DNA from 4 places in the Ornithinibacillus salinisoli genome. Region 3 is predicted to be linked to each of the others. Evidence: riboswitches for the same ligand, from Rfam matches in the RefSeq annotation. Region 3 holds a riboswitch; each other region holds the start of a gene.
What was found. Region 3 has a riboswitch for cyclic di-GMP ahead of ACFSTA_RS03675 (anti-repressor SinI family protein). Riboswitches for the same ligand answer to the same signal wherever they lie in the genome.
Positions count from the first base shown of each region.

Region 1 (4,218 bases), on a different contig from region 3:
CATAAAATCTTGTCCACCAATAGAGATAACAGTTGGAATGAAAAATAAAGGGTTTAGTATGACTGATACAAGTGAATATGAGGTATTTTACGTAGAAACAGGTGAGCCAAAAATAAATGGCGAAAAAATAGCTACTGGTATAATACAACCTATTGAGGCAGATGCAGAAACACAGCTTACATATGAGGCTGAAGAAGAAGGTTTCTATATGTTTAAAGCCATCCAACGAGATGGTTATGAAGGAACTTCGAGTAAAGAAATTTGGAGTGAGAAGATAAAGGTTAATTGTAAGGACAAAGAAAAAAATAATACAGATGAAAAAACAGATGAAACGGAAACGCAAGATACTGAAGATGTTTCAGATGTAGAAGAAAACAAAGAAGGAACATCAGATGAGGAATCTATTGAGAAGAATATAGAGGATGCACAGAGTAATGAACCGAAAGATGAGAATAACCCGGAACCTTCTGAAGAGGATGAGCAGATTCCTCCTAATGGCCAGCCAGAAGGGGATGAAGAAAGCTCGAATAATTCTGAATCCAACGGTGATGTGGTAACAGGTGAGGGGGAAGAAACAGGTGATGAAACAGATGAAGAAGCTGAATAAGAAAAAAATATTAAACTTCCTTAATCATATAACTACTACATTGTTATTCATCGTATTAATCGGTATGTTGTTCATCGTTATATCGTCTAAGGCATCTGGTGGCGAACCAGAAGTATTTGGATACCAACTAAAAACGGTTTTATCAGGATCTATGGAACCTGACATCAAAACAGGCTCTATTATAGCAGTAGAGCCTGGAGGTGATATGACACGCTTTCAACCGAATGATGTCATTACATTTATGGAAGAAGACGGTAAATTAATAACTCACCGAGTAACTGAAGTGGTTGAAAGTGGCGAGGAGATTTTATATCGTACAAAAGGTGATAATAATAATGCGGAAGACTTAAATCCTGTACTATCTGAAAATGTAGTCGCAGAATATACTGGTTTTACGATTCCATATTTAGGATATTTAGTTAACTTTGCTCAATCACAAAATGGTGCTTTCCTATTATTAATACCAGGTATTCTTCTGATTGGTTATTCGGGATGGATAATTTGGAAAGCGTTACGAGAAATCGATTCTTCAAATAAACAGGATACAAAAGAAGAAAAAGGAAACAGTTTAATAAGTTAAATTCTCATTAAAAATAGCCTGTAAAGGGGGCGATCAAATGAAACGGATATTAATTCTATGTCTCATGTTTATTATTGGTTTTACGGTAATTAGCGATCCTGCAAAAAGCTTTGCAGATGAATCAAATGCAGATGATATGGCAGAAATCGATATTAGCCTATCTCCAAGTGATGTATTGTTTAACATCGATAATATGAAACCAGGTGACTGGGCAGAAAGAAACATAACGATTAAAAATGCTGGTGAATATGATTTTGAATATCAAATGAGTATTCGAAATGAAGGATCAGAAAAACTATTTAATGAGTTTTTATTAGAGATTCGTGATTCGAATGATGAATTATATACTGGTAAACTTGCAGATTTTGAGAAGTTGCCTGTAAGGGAAATAACATCAACTAACGAAGAGGAATTAGAGATAACTGTACGATTTCCAGAACATTTGGGGAATGAATTTCAAGGGCTTGATGCTCAATTCACCTTTATCTTCGTAGCTGAAGGAGCAGAAGATACAGATACGAATGATCGTGATGAAGAAAGTGTAGATGGTTCCGTTGGAAGCGATAAAGACAATAAAGACGGTGGATCTATCTTACCTGATACGGCAACAAATATGTTTAACCTCTTATTAATCGGAAGTATCTTATTAGTTACAGGTGTTGTCATTGCCGCATCGAGTGCTATAAAAAGGGTTAGAAAAAACAACAAACAACATGTCTGATGTGCAAAACGACATGAAATATTTTCTGAATCTTACAAAACTAGTTACCATTTGACAAAACAAGACACGCTCAATGTCTTGAATATACAGTATAATAGTCTTATAGCTAATTTCGAATATCCCAGTGAAGGGCAAACTTATTGAAAAATGAGGGCGCAAAGTCACAGGTCTAAAGCATCATGCTATGACGGCTGGATTACCTGGAAAGTAATGGGGGACAGGAGATTGGAAAAAATCATTGAAAATGTCAAATTGGATTGTGAATGGGTTGAATTAATGAAGGAAGCCAGATCAATAGGCATGACGGTGGAGGAGGTTCGGCTCTTTTTGTCCGAAGCACAACAAAATATATAATGTTTTTCGAAAAAAATGTGCTTTAAATAGAACCGCTCACCTAATTTGTGGTATAATTCGCATTGAAAGAGGTGAGAGAACTTGATCGGTGAAAAAATAAAGCAGTTACGACAAGAAAAAAAGATGTCTATTTCTGAGCTAGCCGAGAAAGCTAATGTCGCAAAATCTTACTTAAGTTCTATTGAACGGAACCTTCAGTCCAATCCATCGATCCAGTTTATCGAAAAGATTAGTTCGGTTCTAGGTGTATCTGTTAATGAGTTGATCAATGCGGATAGATCACAGCAATTAGAAGATTTAGACGATGAATGGTTAAAAATTGTTCAAGAGGCAATGGAATCAGGTATATCGAAAGAACAATTTAAAGAATATCTCGAATTTAATAAATGGCGTAAAAAACAAGAATAAGGTTTACATAAATTATACTCAAAACCGTTTAGCATAGCTGACGGTTTTTGTTTTGGGAATGAATTAATCGAGGCATTTCACCAAAATTCATGTTATTATAGTATCCGTAACATAGTAAATTTAAATTTGGTGAAATGATGCGTACTTATTTTTATTGGCTTTATCCAATTGGATGGATGTTGATTATTTTCTATTCTTCGTCACAGCCATATGAGGATCAAGATATGAAACCGATGCTATCGAATACGATTGATCTGTCTTTTTTAGAACGCTATCTGGATTGGATTGTTTTTACATATCATCGTTCAGAAGTCAGTGTTGCAAACCTTGGTGTTGAAGGGTTTATTGAGTTTTTCATTCGTAAAGGAGCACATGTAACTGTATTTTTTGTGTTATTTTACCTGTTATTTCTGGCGATTAGGAAGACAACTAATATATCTAAGTGGACAACTATTATTGTCTCACTTTTACTGACGATTGCATATGCTAGTATTGATGAATTCCATCAAGGATTAACCCCGAATAGAACTCCTTATATTGGAGATGTTTTGCTAGATTCATTTGGTGCATTATTAGCTAGTTTATTATTAGTGTACTTTCATTATCGAAGAAGAAACAATGCGAAATAGGCAACAAAATTGTTAATTATCAGTGACTGATTCGTACAATTACGAACCATAAGGGGTGGAATGTGCCTTTCGCTGATAAGGTTCACTTTACAAGTCAAATTCTTGAGGGCGATATGAATGAGAGAACGCGAATATCTAAAATATATGTTGAAAAAAGTTATCGAAGAAACAGAAAATAATGAAATAAAAACATCGGACGAATTAGTACAGACATTAATTAATCATCTATCTGATCACATACCCTTATCAAAGAAAGATACGATGGCGAACTAATAATTTTTTAAAACCTATTTACAGTACGTATATGTGGAAATCCTTATCTAGTAGACTTATATCCAAAACAATATAGTTGATCTAAGCTGGTGTGTATAAATGCACTAGCTTAGAAGCATGCTCTAATTATGGACAATGAATGGAGGAATCTGATAGGTGAAGCGACTATTAAATTGTACAGCGAGCGACTTTGAAAAGATGAATAAATTTGATTTAATACAATCGATTCAAGCATCAGAAGGCAGAACATTAATTTCCGAAATAGTTAGCTCAAGTGTACCCTTATATCCCGGTCTAACGAATGCGGAATATGCATCTTCTTTTGGAGCAGACATAATCCTGTTAAATATTTTTGATGTTAATCAACCACATATTGAAGGGTTAGTAAATGTCAAATCCAACGATGTGATTCGAGAATTAAAAAAATTAATTGGACGACCAGTAGGGATTAATTTAGAGCCTGTTGATCCTGAAGCTGATCAGATGGAAGATTTAGATGTCTTACCAGAGGGTAGAAGAGCTACCAAAAATACGATTGAAAAAGCAAAAGATCTTGGTGTTGATATCATTTGCCTTACTGGAAATCCGAAGACAGGTGTTTCTAATAAGGCTATTTTGAAGTCAATTTCGGTTGCAAACGAGGTAG
Region 1 is NZ_JBHUMI010000017.1:194,632-198,849, forward strand. It holds gene tapA (amyloid fiber anchoring/assembly protein TapA) at 1-607, shown strand, start outside; gene sipW (signal peptidase I SipW) at 582-1,187, shown strand; gene ACFSTA_RS14910 (TasA family protein) at 1,225-1,908, shown strand; cyclic di-GMP riboswitch class I at 2,029-2,112, shown strand; gene ACFSTA_RS14915 (anti-repressor SinI family protein) at 2,134-2,262, shown strand; gene ACFSTA_RS14920 (helix-turn-helix domain-containing protein) at 2,344-2,670, shown strand; gene ACFSTA_RS14925 (VanZ family protein) at 2,805-3,299, shown strand; gene ACFSTA_RS14930 (hypothetical protein) at 3,417-3,572, shown strand; gene ACFSTA_RS14935 (DUF7916 family protein) at 3,729-4,218, shown strand, end outside.
Region 1: another riboswitch for cyclic di-GMP. It lies ahead of ACFSTA_RS14915 (anti-repressor SinI family protein); the one in region 3 lies ahead of ACFSTA_RS03675 (anti-repressor SinI family protein).

Region 2 (4,218 bases), on a different contig from region 3:
CGATAAGTTTCTAGAGAATGGATTGCCGAATTTCGATAAGTTGGAAATACCTTTATACTTAGGAAGATCAAAATATGCAAAACTCGATCAAACGAGTCATGTTGAAACATATAAAATCGATAAAGATGATTACGGAGTAGAATGACCACTGAATCCCTTCATATATATGAAGTAATGGAGAAGAATATATAAAGGGGGCAGTATAAAATAAGAGGTCCAATCGCTAAGCCACATTTGATTACCAAAAGCTTAAATCCCGAAAATCAAGAGACTCCAATTGTTTTTATGAAGGAAGATATCGTAAGTAATAAATTATTTTATAGGAGAAATCATTTTTCTTATCCTGCGTTTCAGCCATCTTTTTTTATGTAAAGGTCGAAGGTCATGTTCAATCACCTATTATATTTTCATTACCGGATATATTAGCGATGCCAGCAAAAAAATTAGAAATCGTTTTAGAATGTGCAGGTAATAAAAGAAAATATTTTTGGCCAGATGTATATGGAGAACAGTGGGGGAAAGGTGCAATGAGTCAAGGTGTGTGGAAGGGCGTATCATTACAAACATTGTTTACATATACAGGAATTATAAATACTGCTAAAGAAGTGGTTTTTCAAGGTTTTGATTATGGAAAAAGAACGGATTCCAATGAAAAACATCATTTTTCAAGGAGTTTATCTGTACAACAGGCACTTCATCCAGATACAATCTTAGCATATCAGTATAATGAAAAAGCGCTCACCCTTGAACATGGTTTTCCTTTGAGGTTAATTGTACCAAGTATGTATGCGATGGCATCTGTAAAATGGGTGAATAAAATAGAGGTTATAGATCATAATTTTAATGGTTCTTTTCAAAAGGACGATTATGTATATTAGCCAAAAAAAGATAGTAATATTGGTGCTAAACCAGTTACAACGATGAATGTGAATTCAACGATACAGAACCCTTTACATATGGATGTTTTGAACGAAGGTAAACAAGAAATTTCAGGAATTGCTTGGACCGGTGAAGGTATAATCAAAAAGGTAGAAATTAGCTTCGATAATGGAAGCACATGGTTACCGTGTCAATTAATGACCACTCCTCATAAATATAGATGGGTAAAATGGAGGTACGAATGGAGTCAAGTTAAAAAAGGGGAGTATACAATCCTTTCCAGAGCAACAGATACCAAAGGAAGAGTTCAGCCATTTGAGCCAATGTGGAACCGTAAAGGATATGGATATAATGCCAGATCGTGTTAAAGTGAAAATTGTAGTAAGGTAAATCAGGCTCGGAGGTATCTTCGAGCCTGTTTGCATGTACAAAAGTAATTATGAAAAATATTCCTATCATATTCTGCAGAATTTAACTCAAGCTAATACGTGAAAGGGGAGATTATTTGATGTATCAACAATTGCGAAATATCATGACATCAAATGTTTTTACAATAAGTGAATCACAATCTGTTCAAGAAGCTGCTGCTTTAATGAGTGCACACAATATTGGATCAATACCAGTTGTAAATAATAATGGGCAAATGGTTGGTATTGTAACAGACCGTGACATTACACTTCGTGCTACTGCACAAGGTGAAGCAGCCCAAACACCTGTTTCACAAGTAATGACAGCACAACAAATAGTACAAGCAACACCAGATATGAATGCGGAGGAAGCGGCGCAATTAATGGCACAACAACAAATTCGTCGTTTGCCGGTTGTCGAAAACGGACAGGTTGTTGGTATGGTTGCATTAGGAGACCTTGCAGTAGATCATCAATTAGATCAATCTGCTGAACAAGCACTTTCAAGTATTTCAACCCCTTCAGCACCACAAAAGTAAACGAAATGCTAATGGATTATAGAAAAGGGCGCCTGCGCATCCTTTTCTATGTCCTTTATTTTTAGGGGAAATTGTATTGAAAAAAGATTTACTTGCATTATTTTTGCAAAAATATTGTTTTTTATAGACTCATAGATTACTATTATTATATTACATAATATAATGTGTGTTTCTAGAAGAAAAAGGCAAACTGCTTGAAAGAGTAGGACGCAAAGTCAAGGGTCTAAAGTGAGTCGATTAGATGTCGATTTACTACGATAGCCTGACTACCAATTTCCTATTTTTAATAAATTGGCTATTCAAACAGGAGAATAGTCAATTTTCTTGTGTCAGAAATCATCTAATAAATTTTTACGGAGGATCATAATATGGTTAAAAAATTCAAAATAAGTAAGCCTAGTTTCAGGAATATTAGTATTGGGTGGAAATATGGTATAACGCTAGTCATTGTGTTGTTATTATTTGGAGGCTCTTCTGGGGCTGTCATGAAATTAGTAAGTGATATGGGCAACGATATTGATACGATAGAACATAGAAGTAATATAGCGATGGATATCTCAGAGATGGGATCACTCATCAGATCAAAAGGAATACGTATTGTTACATATTTTCAAGATCAGGATCCTACACTAGTCGAAGAATTCGAGGAGCGACAGGAACAATTTAATACATTAGCAACATCGGTTAGTTTAATGGAAAAAACCGAGGAGCAAAAGCAATTATTTGATGACATTATTTCGAATGATCAAGAAATTAACCGTATTTTTAAAAACTACATTGTTTCTGCTATTGACAATGGCAATACTAGTTCGGCTGAAGCTTTTGTTGGTCAAGCAAATATTTTAAGAACGCAGACAATAAAAATGCTAGATGAATTAGTTGCTACAGTTGATGAAGATCGTCACCATGCCATTTCTAATGCGAAACAAAATCAAGAATCTACTTTTATAAGTCAGTTAGTATTTTTAATTAGTTCTATTATTATAGGGGCCTTACTTATTGTTATTATCAGTCGAATGGTTACGAAGAATCTACGTAAAGTGGTTGAAGTTAGTAATAAAATAGCTGAAGGTGATTTAACAGTACAAAGAATTGATTATGATGGAAAGGATGAAATTGGTCAGTTGGCATCATCTATAAATAAAATGAGTGCTAGCTTACAAAATCTCTTACAAGAGGTTTCTACCGTATCCGAATCGGTTAATAGTCAGAGTGAAGAACTCACACAATCAGCAAATGAAGTAAAGGAAGGATCTGAACAGGTTGCATCTACTATGCAGGAATTAGCAGCTGGGTCAGAAACTCAAGCAAATAGTGCAAGTGATTTATCATCGGTGATGAATACATTTTCTGTCAAGGTTCAGGATGCAAATAAAAATGGAGTCTTAATTGAACAATCAAGCAGACAAGTACAGGAATTATCTACAAAAGGTAGTCAATTAATGACAACATCAACGGAACAAATGACTCGAATTGATCAAATCGTTCAGGATGCTGTTGATAAGGTACAGGGATTAGATACACATTCACAACAAATAACAAATCTGGTTTCGGTTATTAGGGATATTGCAGATCAGACAAATTTACTAGCGTTAAATGCAGCTATTGAAGCAGCAAGAGCTGGTGAACATGGAAAAGGATTTGCTGTTGTTGCTAATGAAGTAAGAAAACTAGCAGAGCAAGTGGCTGTGTCGGTAACAGATATAACAGGGATTGTGAAAAATATTCAACAGGAATCTAGTGCTGTAACGGAATCACTCCAAGGAGGATATAAGGAAGTCAAAGAAGGTACGTTACAAATTACGGCAACTAGTGAAACGTTTAGGGAAATACGTGGAGCGATTGATAAAATGGTTTTAAGTGTTGAAACAGTTACAGGAAACTTAACAGATATTGAAACACAAACGATGGAAATGAATACTTCTATCGAAGAAATTGCATCTATATCAGAGGAATCTGCTGCGGGAGTAGAACAGACTTCAGCGTCTTCACAACAAACAAGTAGTTCGATGGAAGAAATGGCTAGAAGTTCTGAAGATCTAGCGAAATTAGCAGAAGAATTAAATAAACTAGTACAAAAGTTTAAATTATAAGAAGAAACTAAGAGGCTGAGACAGACGTGTTTTAGACAAAGAAAAATCCGAACTGATTCAAAATTCTGATATGCTCCCCTTAAGGTAGACAGATTTTAAAAAAAATCTGTTCACCTTAGGGGGAATTTTTATGTCTAATCGAGCTTGTTCTATTGAACTTAAACTGGAGGTAATCCAGGCTTATAAAGATAAAGTCTATTCACTGAAAGAATTATGTGCTAAATATCAAATTCATTTTACATCTGTTTATGAATGGGTGGAGAAGTTTGAGAAAGCAGGGAAAAGTGGTTTAGAGGAATC
Region 2 is NZ_JBHUMI010000043.1:60-4,277, reverse strand. It holds gene ACFSTA_RS19250 (flavin reductase family protein) at 1-145, shown strand, start outside; gene ACFSTA_RS19245 (molybdopterin-dependent oxidoreductase) at 357-878, shown strand; gene ACFSTA_RS19240 (hypothetical protein) at 921-1,247, shown strand; gene ACFSTA_RS19235 (CBS domain-containing protein) at 1,388-1,825, shown strand; cyclic di-GMP riboswitch class I at 2,000-2,099, shown strand; gene ACFSTA_RS19230 (methyl-accepting chemotaxis protein) at 2,194-3,918, shown strand; partial or broken gene ACFSTA_RS19225 (helix-turn-helix domain-containing protein) at 4,049-4,218, shown strand, end outside.
Region 2: another riboswitch for cyclic di-GMP. It lies ahead of ACFSTA_RS19230 (methyl-accepting chemotaxis protein); the one in region 3 lies ahead of ACFSTA_RS03675 (anti-repressor SinI family protein).

Region 3 (4,218 bases):
TTAAGCTTTATCGACGTTTCTTTGAAGATCATCATTGGATTCTTTCTTCTGTTTTTTATTACGAAGATTTTAGGAAAAACCACTATTAATCAATTAACCCCCTTTGACTTTATTACTGCAATCGTATTATCAGAGTTGCTAGGAAATGGTATATATGAAGATAAAGTAAGTATGATATATATCATCTACACCGTACTCTTATGGGGTATTTTAATGATTTCAATGGAAAAGATTCTGTTAAAATATAAAAGTTTAAGAGGATTATTGGAGAGTAACCCCTCCATTATTATTCGTGATGGAAAAATTGATAGACATCAATTAAAAAAGAACCGGATGAATATCAATCAACTATTAAGTTTACTAAGGCAAAGTGAGATTTTCTCGATTCGGGAAGTAGCATTCGCCATACTAGAATCAAATGGAGCGATCAGTGTATTAAAGAAGCATTTATATCAAAAGGTAACCATAGAAGATTTAAAATTGCCACCACAACCTACTGATCTTAGTACCACGTTAATTATGGATGGAGAAGTTATTGAAGATAACATTCGAAGCCTAGGGTTTGATGAAACATGGCTGCAGAAGCAACTTGTGACAAAAGGGATAAATAGTAGTGAGAAGGTTTTATATGCCGATTGGATCCCGAATAATGGTATATATGTCATTCCTTACGAATAACTAGTTGCCTTTACATATAACGCCTCTTATAACCAAGCTCTTCTAAAAGTGAATCCTAGTATTTCATTCAGTGAGGTTTTGCAGAGTTGCAATTTACCTCACTGAATTTTATGCTTGTCTCAAGATAAAGATACTTAGAGGAAATAGGAAGGAGTAGTACATACATATGCAGCCTTTACCAGAAACCTTTTACGATCAACCTACACTAGAATTAGCAAGATCCTTACTTGGTTGTGTGTTAGTGAACGAAACAGAGGAAGGAAATACTTCCGGTTATATTGTGGAAACAGAGGCGTATTTAGGTGCAACCGACCGCGCAGCCCATAGCTTTCAAAATAGGAGAACGAAACGTACAGAAATTATGTTCGGAAAAGCTGGAATGGTGTATACATATACAATGCATACGCACTGTCTAGTAAATGTTGTGAGCGGAGAAATAGGTCAACCGGAAGCAGTCTTGATTCGTGCAGTTGAGCCTAAGCAAGGACTACATTTAATGGAAAAAAGAAGACCTGTCACAAAGATCGAAAACCTAACGAGTGGACCAGGGAAGCTTACAAAGGCGATGGGGATTTCGACTGCTGATTACGGACGTTCATTCCTAGAGCCACCACTTTATATTGCGGAAGGTTTTACTCCAGATAGTATTACACAAGGAAAACGAATAGGTATTCATAATTCCGGAGAAGCAAAGGATTATCCTTATCGGTTTTGGATAACCGGCAATAAGTTTGTTTCAAAGTAAAGAAGCCCGCTAATGATTAGTAGCGGGCTTCTTTATTCCACAAACGATGTCACTCAGAAATAGCAATTTGGTTTTTACCGTTTTGCTTTTTCCACTGCTGTCATCATCTATTATATATATATTTCATTTTATAATGTAGTATTTGATAGATAAAGGGTGATTTTCCTCCAAAAGAAAAACCTTTCTCATCCAGAAAGGTAAGGTCCAATCCATTATTTATTTCTAACTTTCCTACACACGGATCTCTTTCTCGGTATGTAAAAAGAAATTCTTAATACCCTTTTCCTGGAATAACGCTCTAACTTCCTCCAAGGTCATCCCCATGTCCTTTGCTTCTTGAATCAGTTCCACCCACTCTTGATCAAGCCTCACGTTTACAGAGTTAATCATAGTTCCCCCCTAAAATACAATTGTATTTCAGGTAGCCCAGCCATCATATTGTTCCCAACTGTAGATCTGTGACTTTGCGTCCCTACTTTTCAATAGGTTTGCCTTTTTCTGAACAGCGGAATAAGATTTCAAATATTTATACCCTGAATTATAGCAAATGACTCGTTACAGTATCATTACACATGAAAAAAATTATATAACTATGATGAACTGCACCCTTTTTCAGAAGCTAGAAAATGTCTTAAACCATGCGTTGTTCTAAGATATTCACACGTTCATTCAAGTGAAAATCATCTATTTTATACTTTAATGCTGTCTTTAAATAATACAAAGTGTTTTTCATCTTGCCTTGTTTTTCATACCAATCAGCAAGGAATATCGACATATCTCCCCATTTTTCTTCAATGCAATTTCTTTTATTTAGAAACCACTCTTCATAAAGTCCAGGTAACGGATTATCCGTAATTTCTGCTAGTATTTTTTTATATTGCATAGCTTTTTGATTGTCATCTTCAAGTAATTGCGCATTTTCTATCGCTTCTAAATGACTGTGTAAGTCAGACTTTACTTTCCCTTGTAAAAAAACATGCTCTCTTTCGGTCACCAGAATAGAAGCACTAGTCTTACGGTCCGCTTCTAGCAAATGCTTTAAATGGTGCAAGGCTACCCTTAAACGGTTACGAGCATGGATAAGATCTACTTCTGGCCAAAATATGTCACAGAGCTCATCACGTGTAACCGATTGTTGAAGGATTAGGTAAACAAGAATTTGTTTAGCCTTTCGTTTTCCCCATCCTTCATGGATTCTTTCCCCATTTACAACGACACCGAAACCGTTCATAATATGGACGTGTAATTCATTATAATGTTCTCTTTTTTCACTAAACATCCCTCTTATCTCTGAATACATTTCCGAAGTTAATTCTTCTTGATAATTATTCTCTGATACGTTTCTTTGGTTGTTGTTTTGTTTCTCAATAAAATTGTGAATCCATTCCGATGTAATTTCTGGTTGATCCATCTGTATTAAAAACGAAGCGAATGGTACGGTATAATATCTGGCATTCGGATTAAAGTTGAGACTCGCACTATTTAATTCGGGAGGAAATACCTCATCCTCTGAACCAGAAAGGATTAGTATTGGTTTATCTACTTTTTGTAAATACATAATTGCATGATGCAAATCCTTTGTATGAAATAAATCAAAGTAAACTTCCGGTGACACTTTTTCAAAAGCATGTAGTAAAATCTTTTCCTTGTCTTCTGTAAGGTCATAGCATATGTTGTTGACTAACTTCTTCCCCATTTCTAATACATTACGCTGCCCATTTACAAATTCTTTTCGTTGATTAATAACTTTGTCTCCAAGTTTCTTTGGGTAATGAAATGGCACACTGAATAATATCAAGGAACGTAACCGTTGTTTCACTTCTTCATCTTGCGCAGCGAGGTAGACTGCAACTAGTCCACCAAAACCTTGTGCGATAAAATGATAGTTTTGTATGTCCAATTCAGATAATAGGTATTTCAAATCTTCACTAAGAATTTCAACGGTTCTCTTTTGTTCGCCAGCATCACTATCACCATGGCCACGCAAATCGTAAACAACTACATCATAGTGTTTACGAAAATATGGTATTACGAAATCCCATGAATGCATGTCTAGACCAGTACCGTGAATTAAAATAAGTGTTTCCTCCGCATATGGATCTTCGGATTGAATCCATTCATAATTTATATGAATATTATCACGTTTCATCCAGACCAAATTACATCATCCCCATTTGAATTTATGTAAAACAATCTATCTGCTCTAGTTATATATAACTAATTTCGTTAAAATATGGTAGAATTCCTTCTTTTTTTCTTATATTTACTTGATCGTTTACGTAGATATATATTTATTTACATTGTTACTGGAATCATATTACTATAATATGGAAAGTATTCTTACGGGAATTGTGTGGTGAATCAATTGTTTAAAATTATGTTAATCGAAGATGATACAACCCTATTTCAGGAAATAAAAGAAAGATTGTCTCAATGGTCCTACCATGTGCAAGGTATTTCTGATTTTGCGCATGTCATTGAGGAATTTACTACAAATAAACCTGATTTAGTTATTATTGATATACAGTTACCTAAATTCGATGGATTCCATTGGTGCCGAATGATTCGCTCTCATTCGAATGTGCCAATTATCTTTTTATCTTCTCGTGATCACCCAACAGATATGGTAATGTCCATGCAGCTAGGTGCAGATGATTTTATCCAAAAGCCCTTCCATTTCGATGTACTAATTGCTAAAATACAAGCCGTTCTTCGACGAGTTTATAATTACAATACGGAGCAGCAATTAGACCTAAAGACATGGTGCGGTGCAACAATTGATTATGCCAAAAACA
Region 3 is NZ_JBHUMI010000008.1:13,500-17,717, reverse strand. It holds gene ACFSTA_RS03685 (DUF421 domain-containing protein) at 1-678, shown strand, start outside; gene ACFSTA_RS03680 (DNA-3-methyladenine glycosylase) at 845-1,423, shown strand; gene ACFSTA_RS03675 (anti-repressor SinI family protein) at 1,655-1,813, opposite strand; cyclic di-GMP riboswitch class I at 1,841-1,926, opposite strand; gene ACFSTA_RS03670 (alpha/beta fold hydrolase) at 2,055-3,572, opposite strand; gene ACFSTA_RS03665 (response regulator transcription factor) at 3,789-4,218, shown strand, end outside.

Region 4 (4,218 bases), on a different contig from region 3:
ATTCTGTTATTCCTCCTTTTACTTCACTAATGCATTAGGATCAATTATTAAGGAAACTTGTCCATCACCTAATATTGTTGCCCCAGATATGGCAAATACATCTCGCAAATAATTTCCTAAAGATTTTAATACGACTTCCTTTTGCCCGATGAAAGAATCTACTAATAATCCTGTCATTTTATCTCCCTTATGAATAATGACAACTGCACTTGCTTCTTGTTCCGTCTCTTCTGAAGGAACATTAAAAATATCCTTTAAGGACACAATTGGAATCACTTTTCCCCTAAAATCGATTACCTTTTGCCCTTGAACATACATTACTTGATGATCTTCTAGAATCATTGTTTCTACAATCGCCGACAATGGCACTGCATATGTTTCCCGCTGTACAGTTACTAATAATGTAGTCAGAATAGATAATGTTAACGGAAGTTGAATAGAAAATTTACTCCCTTTTCCAGGCTCTGATTCGACTATTATGTTTCCACCAAGGGATTCAATTTTACTGCGAACAACATCGAGACCAACTCCGCGGCCAGAGATATCTGAAATAGTATCTGCCGTACTAAAACCTGAAGAAAAAATAAGTTGATAGATTTCTTCGTCAGACAGCACTTCTGAATGCTCCGGACTAATCAATCCATTTTCGATTGCTTTTGCTTCAACTTTCTCGCGGTTAATCCCTCCACCGTCATCCTCAATCTCAATAAAGACATGGTTTCCACTATGAAAAGCTCTTAGTGATACTTTTCCTTCTTCAGATTTACCAGACTCCACTCGTTTTTGTGGAGATTCGATACCATGATCCAATGAATTTCGTATCAAATGCACTAAAGGATCCCCAATTTCATCAATAACTGTTCGATCTAACTCTGTCTCAGCACCAGTAATTTCTAAAGTAATCTCTTTTTCCAATTCCTTTGCAATTCCTCTAACCATCCGTGGAAAACGATTAAACACCTGTTCAACTGGTACCATTCGCATGGATAACATGAGACCTTGCATATCTTCTGTCACTCTTGTCATATTTTCTATTGTTTCAATCAGCTCATGATCCTTTAGCTTTTGTGCTAGATCCTCTAATCGACTTCTATCAATAACAACCTCTTCAAATAAATTCATAAGGTTGTCAATTCGCTCTAAATTTACACGTATTGTTTTGGATTGTTTTTGCTTCCCTTTTGGCGTATTCGATTCCGTTTCTACACTTTCTGTTTTTTCTTCTTTATCTTCTACTTTATCTTCTACTTTACTTTTTTGTTTCTTTTTATAGTCAGCTACTACAACACGATTAATCTCAGATACTGTATGTATTAGTTTTTCTAAATTAGCATGGCTTTCTTGCGTTAATAACAACAAGGAAAACTCTTGTTCAAAATTTCCATCCTCAATTTCTTCTACGGAAGGATTGGACTGGATAATCTCTCCTCTGCCTTCCAATTTTTCAAATACCATGTATGCACGAGCTGCTTTAAGAATACAATCGTCATTTAATTGAATCGTAATATGAATTGCATTAAAGCCTTGTTCTTTAGCTTGAGAAATAACCGTTGCTTGGTAATCATCAACTTCAAATCCTGTAGTAGATTCACTGACTGAAGTATCTGGTTGCTCTGCAATGGAGGTGCCTTTTTCTATCTGTTCTAATTTTGATACAAGATCACTAACATCTTTTTTGCCATCTTTTCCATTACTAATTGACTCAACCATTTCTTCAAGCGCTTCAACTGCTGTAAATGTAATATCAATTACTTCCGTAGAAACCGCTAACTCATTGTTACGAATTTTATCTAGCACATTTTCCATTTGATGGGTTAAAGAAGCTACGTCTTCATATCCCATCGTGGCAGCCATTCCTTTTAGCGTATGAGCAGAACGAAAGATTTCCGACACAATGCTCAGCTCGTCAGGCTGCTTCTCCAGCTTTAAAAGATTATCATTAACAGCTTGTAAATGTTCACGACTTTCATCTAAAAAGACCTCTAAATATTGATTAGTATCCATACTAAACTTCCCTTCTATTAATCTACTAACAGGTACATACGTAGTGATCCAATTGAACCAAAATCTGCGGTGATATGAATGGCTCTTTCATAGCCAGTTAATGTTGTACTTCCTTCTATAATTGTAGGTGCAGTAATATCTGTTTGTATTCCGCTTTCGATAATATTTGTCGAAAGACCTCCCGCAATCATATTCCCTAGCTCTCCACTAAAGGACGACAACATTTCTCCTTCTAATGGCATTCCAAACATTGCTTCACCAATAGAGCCAAATACAGCAGTATCTCCTGCTAATACCAATTTTCCTTTTAAATCACCAGTAATACCGATAAGAACACCAAATGCTAGTTTCAACGGTTGTTGTAGTAATTGTGGCCCCTTAATCTCATGTTGAATTGGAACAACATTTTGAATAGAAGTAATTGTCCCGTTTAATAATGAAGTTATCGACTTACTCTTTTCACTTGTTTCTGTGGTCATAATAATTCTCTCCTTTTATCAATCTCAATGGATATAATATTGTCTGTTATAGTAAAATAGGCTATTCCGAATAAAACAGAATAGCCAAGTGGTAACGAAAACTTGGTAGCCAGGCGATCATAGTAACAGTACTTTAGACCCTTTGCTTTGCGTCCTACCCTTTCGAATAGTTTGCCTTTTACAGTTATTTTAATTACTAAATAGTTCTTTATTACTATGTTGTTTGCATATTTGTCTATCAATCCGTTACAACGAATATCCTAATGTAAAGTTTTAAATTCTAATGTGTATTAACAATTATTAGAAGTAAATGAATACAATTTCTCACATTATTTTACATTTTCTTTAATTGTATAATTTGGTAATATCAAAACTTCTACTCTTCTATTTCTTTTTCTATTTTCGTCATTTGAATTCGGTACTACAGGCTGATGCTCCCCAAAACCTTTTGCACTAAACTTTGCCGGATCGAGATTTTCATTATCTAAAATATATGTCATAAAATTAACTGCTCGCATAACACTTAATTCCCAGTTTGAACCAAATTCAGTGTTGTTCATTGGAACATTATCTGTGTGTCCACTAATTACAATTTGACGAGGTGGATCCGTATCAAGAAAATTTGAGATTTCGCTTGCTATCGATCTACCCTGCCCACTTACATCTGCACTACCGGAATCAAAAGAAACATCATTCATAATGGAAACCAATAACCCCTCATCTGATAGCTTCGTTTCCAATACGTCTGTTAAATTATTTTCTTCAATATAGTTATTTATTTCCTGCTGTAGTTCACTCATGGATAGCATTTCAGTTGTCTTATCTTCGTCCATAGCTTCGTCTTCTGCTTCATCTTCTTCTGGAAGATCATTTTCTTCAATTGGGGTCTCCTCGTCTTCGAAGATGCTACCTCCATCAGAAAATTCACTATTAAATATTTGGGCAAGCTCTTTATACTTTTGCGTATCAACCTCACTCATTGAGAATAAAACGATGAATAAAGCAAGTAGCAGTGTTAACATATCTGCATATGGAAGAAGCCAGGACTCATCTACATGGTTATCGTCCTTGTTTCTCTTCTTACGCATGAGCTTCCTCCTCTTCAAAAGCAATCTTTTCCTTAGTGGATAGATAAGACCCTAGTTTATCTTTTACGATCTGTGGTGAATCCCCATTAGTAATAGATACTATTCCCTCAATGATTATCTCTTTGATATGAACCTCATGCTGTGATTTTCTTTTTAATTTATTTGCAAAAGGATGCCACAAAACATAACCTGAAAATATTCCAAACAATGTTGCAATAAAGGCTGCTGAGATTGCATGACCTAACTTTTCCATATCTTCCATATTTCCTAACGCAGCAATTAATCCTACAACTGCCCCTAACACTCCTAGTGTCGGTGCATATGTACCCGCTTGTGTAAATACAGCAGATCCTTCTTGGTGTCTTTTCTCCATCGCATCAACTTTCTCCATCATTACATCCCGAATAAAATCAGGTGTTTGACCATCAACCGCTAACTGTAAACCCGAAACAAGGAAAGGATCCTTCATCTCACCTATTTGTTTTTCCAACATCAAAATCCCCTCTTTACGAGTTTGATCTGCCATATCGGAAAACATATGAATTAATTCTTTGATATCTGTTTGCTTATCTTCCATAAAGATGATTTTGAACCAAGCAGGCAATTTTTTAAGGGTTCTCATTGGAAAAGCGATACATATTGATGCG
Region 4 is NZ_JBHUMI010000017.1:161,881-166,098, reverse strand. It holds gene ACFSTA_RS14770 (chemotaxis protein CheW) at 1-2, opposite strand, end outside; gene ACFSTA_RS14765 (chemotaxis protein CheA) at 19-2,004, opposite strand; gene ACFSTA_RS14760 (chemotaxis protein CheX) at 2,022-2,483, opposite strand; cyclic di-GMP riboswitch class I at 2,585-2,669, opposite strand; gene motB (flagellar motor protein MotB) at 2,813-3,571, opposite strand; gene motA (flagellar motor stator protein MotA) at 3,564-4,218, opposite strand, start outside.
Region 4: another riboswitch for cyclic di-GMP. It lies ahead of ACFSTA_RS14760 (chemotaxis protein CheX); the one in region 3 lies ahead of ACFSTA_RS03675 (anti-repressor SinI family protein).